2 regions of the Streptomyces sp. NPDC045998 genome follow, and region 2 is predicted to be linked to the other one. Evidence: predicted binding sites of a transcription regulator. Region 2 holds the regulator's gene; the other holds the start of a gene.

Region 1 (3,402 bases), on a different contig from region 2:
ACTCGGGCACGTGGTGCGGCCGCCCGATGAGCCCGCGCAGATCGCCCTCGCCGATCGTGAAGGGCAGCTCCCGCTCGCCGAGCTCGTGCTGCGCGGCGACCTTCCGCAGCAGTCGCGCGATCGACCGCTCCAGGTTCCGCACGCCCGCCTCACGCGTGTACTCGCCGGCCAGCCTCCGCAGCGCCGGTTCGTCGATGGCGACCTCTCCCGCCTCGATGCCCGCCCGCTCCAGCTGGCGCGGGAGCAGGTGGTCACGGGCGATGACGATCTTCTCGTCCTCGGTGTAGCCGTCGAGGCGGACGATCTCCATGCGGTCGGCCAGCGCCTCCGGGATGGCCTCCAGGACGTTGGCCGTGGCCAGGAAGACGACGTCGCTCAGGTCGAGCTCCACCTCCAGGTAGTGGTCGCGGAACGTGTGGTTCTGGGCCGGGTCCAGCACCTCCAGCAGCGCCGCCGCCGGGTCGCCGCGGAAGTCGGAGCCCACCTTGTCGATCTCGTCGAGCAGCACCACCGGGTTCATGGACCCGGCCTCCTTGACGGCCCGTACGATCCGGCCCGGCAGCGCGCCCACGTACGTACGCCGGTGGCCGCGGATCTCCGCCTCGTCGCGTACGCCGCCGAGGGCGACGCGCACGAACTTCCGGCCCATCGCGTGGGCGACGGACTCGCCCAGCGAGGTCTTTCCGACGCCCGGCGGCCCCACCAGCGCCAGCACCGCGCCCCCGCGCCGCCCGCCCACGACGCCCATGCCGCGGTCGGTGCGCCGCTTGCGCACCGCGAGGTACTCGGTGATCCGCTCCTTCACGTCCTCCAGGCCCGCGTGCTCGGCGTCCAGCGTCTCCTTGGCGCCCTTGATGTCGTACCGGTCCTCGGTGCGTTCGTTCCACGGCATCTCGAGGACCGTGTCCAGCCAGGTGCGGATCCAGGAGCCCTCGGGCGACTGGTCCGAGGACCGCTCCAGCTTGGCGACCTCCTTCAGCGCCGCCTCGCGCACCTTCTCGGGGAGGTCGGCGGCCTCGACCCGGGTCCGGTAGTCGTCGGCCTCGTCGCCGTCCCCGGAGTCGCCGTTGAGCTCGCGCAGCTCCTTGCGTACGGCTTCGAGCTGACGGCGCAGCAGGAACTCGCGCTGCTGCTTGTCGACGCCCTCCTGGACGTCCTTCGCGATGGACTCGGCGACGTCCTGCTCGGCGAGGTGCTCGCGCAGCTGCTCGGTGGCGAGCCTCAACCGGGCGACCGGGTCCTCGGTCTCCAGCAGCTCCACCTTCTGAGCGGTGGTCAGGAAGGGCGAGTAGCCGGAGTTGTCCGCGAGGGCGGACACGCCGTCGATCTGCTGGACGCGGTCCACGACCTGCCAGGCGCCGCGCTTCTTCAGCCAGCTGGTGGCGAGGGCCTTGTACTCCTTGACGAGCTCGGTGACCGCGCCGGGCAGCGGATCCGGGACCTTCTCCTCGACCTGCGCGCCCTCGACCCACAGGGCGGCGCCCGGCCCGGTCGTGCCGGCGCCGATCTTGACCCGGTGCCGGCCGCGGATGAGCGCGCCGGGGTCGCCGTCGGAGAGCCGGCCCACCTGCTCGACCGTGCCCAGGACGCCGATACCGGCGTACGTGCCGTCGATGCGCGGCACCAGCAGCACCTTCGGCTTGCCCTTGGCGTCCCCCTCGGTCCGGGCCGCGGCCTGGGCGGCCTCGACGGCGGCGCGCACCTCGCTGTCGGTGAGGTCCAGGGGCACCACCATGCCCGGCAGGACGACCTCGTCATCGAGCGGCAGCACGGGCAGGGTGAGCGGTGTGGACGACGAAGCCATGATCTCCCCTTCGGCAGTCAAGTTGAGCTGTACCCACTCAATGCTTGCCAGCCGCCGAGTGTTCCCCGGTTCGCGTTCGCTGTCAGCGATCATCTGCGCGACGTCGCCGGAGCCCGCGGTTGTCAGAGGCGCCTGCCACCATGCGCGGACACCACCACACCGGGGAGAGCCGCATGGGCACCTGGGGCACCGGACCCTTCGACAGCGACACCGCCGCGGACTTCGCCGACGACCTCGACGAGGCGGCGGAGGGCGAGCGCGAGGGCCTGATCCGCGGCGCCCTCCTCCGCGCCGCCGACACCACCGGCCAACTGGACGCCGACGTGGCCGACACGGCCGTCGCCGCGGCCGCCCTGGTCGCCGCGCAGTGCCCCGGCGGAGAACCCGCCCACCCGGTCTACGGCCCGGAGGAACCCCTCCCCGACCTCACACCGCTGCGCGGCCTCGCCCTCGAAGCCCTGGACCGGGTCGTGACGGAGCCGTCCGAGCTGCTGGAGCTCTGGGCAGGGCGGGACGGCGCGCCCTGGCGCAGGTGCGTCGAGCGCATGCGGAACACGCTCCTCCCGCCACCGCCCGGCGAGCAGCTCGCCTTGTCAGTGGTCCCGCCTAGCATCCGCCCATGAGCATGATGGGAACATACGTCCGACTGTCCCCCGCCGAGCTGGAGCGCGCCCTCGGCGACCCCGCCTGGGCGAGGGAGTTCGTCGACGAACTGCTCAACGCGGAACCGGGCGACGCGCGGCGCCACAGCACCGACAAGGCGTGGGACGCCGTCCGCTTCCTCACGCGGCGTGCCGGCTTCCCCGTCGACGTCGTGCACGGCGAGCAGTCGGTGCCGTGGGACGAGGACTGGGGGTACGGGCCGCCCCGCTATCTGACTCCGGACCAGGTCCGGACGGCCGCCGAGGTCCTGGCGGCGACGGAGGGCGACCGCCTGACGGCCGGTGTCGGCCCGGCGGACCTGGCGCGGGAGCAGGTCTACCCGGCCATGATCTGGGAGCGCGGCGAGCCCCTGGACAACGTGGTCCTGCACTACGAGGCGCTGCGGCCCTTCTTCCGCGAGGCGGCGGAGGCGGGTGACGCGGTGCTGGTCTGGATCTCGTAAGGGCCGTGACACGGGTACGGCCCGGGGCGCGGGCGCCGCGCGGGGAAGCGCGGCCGCCACGCCCCGGGCCGGGAGGCCGGGAGGCCAGGCTCAGACGTCCTCGTAGAAGACGTACTCGTGACGGCTTGTGCACCATTGTCACACTGTTGCGCATCTGGCCACGTCATCGGCGCCAGCACCCGCCCCCACCAGGGGTTTCGTCAGAATCGGGGCCCCGGCCGCGCCGGCCCGCGTCGGGCCGCCCGCCGCACCAGGGGCCATCCGCCGACGCCGACCAACAGCGCCAGGGGGTGGCCCCAGTTGGTGAGGGGGTCCTCGAGCGCCAGCAGGTCGTGGAGCAGCATCACGGACACCCACGCCAGCACGACGGCGCGCGCCACCGGGGTCAGCAGTCCGGCCAGCGCGCCGACGCTCGCCATCAGGCCGAAGCTGATGCCGTAGTCGAGGCGGTGCAGGGACGTGTGGGGCAGATGGCCCGCCAGGACCGACAGCG
Region 2 (3,402 bases):
ACGGCGTGTATGAGCTTCTTGGCCATGACCGAGCAACCTCACTTGACGGTAATTCATCCCGCTCCCCCGCAGTTATGACGATGACTCACTCCCCACGCTTTCACCACTGGCTCAATGCATCATGTTCCTGAATCGGAAAAAGCCTGGGGGTGTACATATGCAACCGGATCGGGATGGACACGGACATCCCCATAGTCACTTCGAGCTCTGCGAGACGGGTTCCCAGCTCTACGCGGACGCTCTTCGCGCCGGGCGCATCGCGCGTGCCGAGGTCGCGCCGGCCCCGTGTCTCCTCGACCTGGACCTGCTGCGACCGGACCCCGACGACGCGCAGTGGCTGCGGCCCGTGCCGCCGTCCACGGCGCTGGCCCACCTGATACTCCCGATAGAGAAGGAGATACAGGAGCGCAGACGGCTCACCGTCGCCCTCGCCGACGCTTTCGAGCCATTCATGGCCGTCAGCGCCCAGATGCCGTCGACCACCCACGCCATCAGCGTGCTGGAAGGGCTGAAGCGCATCAACGCCAGCCTGGACCGCGCCGTCGCCGACTGCTCGGTGGAGCTGCTGACCGTACAGCCCGGCAGCGGCCGCAGCGCCCAGACCTTCGGCGAGGCGCTGCGCCGGGTACGGCCGCTCCTGGGCCGGGGCATCAAGATGCGGACCCTCTACCAGCACACGGCGCGCCACCAGCCCATCACCCTGGCCTACCTGGAGCGCATCGGGTCCGAGGTGGAGGTGCGCACGCTGGAGGAGATCATCGACCGGCTCATCATCGTGGACCGCAAGGTCGCCTTCGTGCCCGCCAGCCGGGACCGCCAGGTCGCCCTGGAGCTGCGCCACCCGGGCCTGGTGGAGTACCTGGTCGGCGTCTTCGAGCAGTTCTGGCTCCAGGCCATCCCCCTGGAGAAGCCCGTCACCTACGAGCCGCATCCCCACGGCATCAGCGGCGTCCAGCGCTCCATCGCCAAACTGCTGGTCGAGGGGCACGTGGACGAGGCGATCTCGCGGCGCCTCGGCATGAACGTACGCACCTGCCGGGCGCACATCGCCAAACTGGCGTCCGCGCTCGGCAGCGGCAGCCGGGCGCAACTCGGCTACCTCATCGCCCAGTCGGGCATCCTGGAGCACGGCGACTGACGGGCGGTCGACCCGTGGCCGGCCGGTGACCGGTCAGCCGGCGGGCCTCGCCCACGCGGTGGTCTCGATCGCGTCGGTGTTGCCGAGGTCCAGCGGGCCGCCGTCGCCCGGCGCGACGGTCTGCGGCGCGACGCCGGGTGCGGGCGTCACCCGCAGGTACGCGCCGTTCGTCGCCACGACGTCCGTACGGGTCACCGTGTTGCGCCACATCACCGACGCCTCGGCCCGCTCACCGGGCCGCAGCACGAACACCGAGGGCCGCGCCCGGGTGTCCAGGTTCGAGCCGAGCCGTACGGTGACGTCGAGCTTCTCCCGCTGCGCGTCGAGGACTTCGAGCGCGGGGTAACCGCTCACCTCGAACGGCTTTGTACCGCAGTTGAGCAGCGTCACCCCCATGCCCCGCACCCCCATGGCGGCGCTCACGATCCCCGCGGAGACCCGTACGCCGGACTCCGGGCACGGGGCGGCCGCCTCGGGCGCCGCGGACGGCGGCCGGTCCGGCAGCGGGGCCGGCCGGGGCACCGAGGGCGCCGGAGACGCCGTCGTACGGACCGGCAGGGGTGCCGCACCCTTCTCGTCGTCACAGGCCGGCAGCAGGGCCGCCAGGGCCACCAGGACCGCCGCCGGAAGGCATCTTCGGGTACGCATCCGGACAGCCTAAAGGCCCCCTCCGTACACCGAAGGGGGCCCCTGAGAAAGGCTGTTGCCGCTCGCCTCTGTTACCGCTCGCCTCTGTTACTGCTCGCCGCGCTTGGCGGCCGGACGCCACACCACCAGCGCGCTCGCCTGCTGCACGTCCTGGTACGGCACGAGGTCGCGCCGGTAGGAGGCGTGCACCTGGGCCTCGCGCTGGCGCATCGCCGCCGCCGCGCCCTCGACCGCCGCGCTGAGCTCGGCGATCCGGGACTGGAGCGCGGCGACCTGGTTCTCCAGCTCGATGATCCGCTTGATGCCGGCCAGGTTGATGCCCTCGTCCTGCGACAGCTGCTGCACCTGGCGGAGCAGCTCGATGTCGCGGGCGGAGTAGCGCCGGCCACGGCCCGCCGTACGGTCCGGCGAGACCAGCCCGAGCCGGTCGTACTGCCGCAGCGTCTGCGGGTGCAGCCCGCTCAGCTGGGCCGCCACCGAGATGACGTAGACCGGGGTGTCATCGGTCAGCTCGTACGGATTGCGTCGACGTCCGTCCATCTCAAGCCCCCTTCGCGGCCTGGAACAGCTCAGCTCGCGGATCCTCACCCGCCATCGCCTGACGGTACGACTCCAGGGCCTCGCGCGCCTTGTCGTTGAGGTCCTTGGGCACCGCCACCTCGACGGTGACGAGCAGGTCCCCGCGCGTACCGTCCTTGCGCACCGCGCCCTTGCCCCGGGCGCGCATCGTACGGCCGTTCGGCGTACCGGCCGGGATCTTCAGCGTGACCGGCGGCCCGCCGAGGGTCGGGACCTTGATCTCGCCGCCGAGCGCCGCCTCGTCGTACGAGACCGGCACCGTGACGGTGAGGTTGTCGCCCTTGCGGCCGAAGACCGGGTGGGCGTCCACATGCACCGCCACGTACAGGTCGCCGGCCGGGCCGCCCCGCTCGCCGGGCGCGCCCTTGCCGCGCAGCCGGATCCGCTGCCCGTCGGCGACGCCCGCCGGGATGCGGACCTGCATGGTGCGCGAGGACTTGGCGCGGCCGCTGCCGTGGCAGACCTCGCAGGGGCTCTCCGCGATCAGGCCGCGGCCCTTGCAGTCCCGGCAGGGATCGGTGAGCGAGAAGCCGCCGCCCGTGCCGCGCGACACCTGGCCGGTGCCGACGCAGGTGGGGCAGACACGCGGGGTGCCGTTCTTGTCGCCGGTGCCCGAGCAGGCCTTGCAGGGCTGCTGGCTGGACATCCGCAGCGGGACCGTGGCCCCCTCCACCGCCTCGGTGAAGCTCAGCGTCACCTCGGTCTCGATGTCCTGGCCCCGGCGCGGCTGCGTCCGCGCGCCGGCGCCGGGCCGGCCGCCGCCGCCGAACAGCCCGCCGAAGACGTCCCCGAGCCCGCCGCCGAAGCCGCCGGCACCGCCGCCCCCGCCCTGGGCGCCGCCGAAGAGGTCGCCCAGGTCGAAGTTGAAGGTGCCGGCGCCGCCGGGGCCGGCCCGGAAGCCGCCGTTGCCGAAGAGGGCGCGTGCCTCGTCGTACTCCTTGCGCTTCTTCGGGTCGCCGAGGACGTCGTTCGCCTCGGAGATCTCCTTGAAGCGGGCCTCGGCGGCGGCGTCGCCCTTGTTGGCGTCCGGGTGGAAC

Evidence for each region. The regulator HspR, encoded in region 2, represses chaperone genes until heat shock. The targets are predictions, from matches to a motif close to TTGAGNNNNNNNNNCTCAA.
Region 1: the regulator HspR is predicted to act here: its motif matches at 1,827-1,845, upstream of lon (endopeptidase La).

Annotation. Positions count from the first base shown of each region.
Region 1 covers NZ_JBWKLJ010000003.1:510,043-513,444, forward strand. The annotation lists gene lon (endopeptidase La) at 1-1,804, opposite strand, end outside; gene AC07FJ_RS11235 (DUF4259 domain-containing protein) at 1,978-2,427, shown strand; gene AC07FJ_RS11240 (YfbM family protein) at 2,424-2,909, shown strand; gene AC07FJ_RS11245 (rhomboid-like protein) at 3,110-3,402, opposite strand, start outside.
Region 2 covers NZ_JBWKLJ010000004.1:217,360-220,761, forward strand. The annotation lists gene AC07FJ_RS14030 (hypothetical protein) at 1-26, opposite strand, end outside; gene AC07FJ_RS14035 (helix-turn-helix transcriptional regulator) at 158-1,138, shown strand; gene AC07FJ_RS14040 (DUF4232 domain-containing protein) at 1,172-1,786, opposite strand; gene AC07FJ_RS14045 (heat shock protein transcriptional repressor HspR) at 1,874-2,326, opposite strand; gene dnaJ (molecular chaperone DnaJ) at 2,328-3,402, opposite strand, start outside.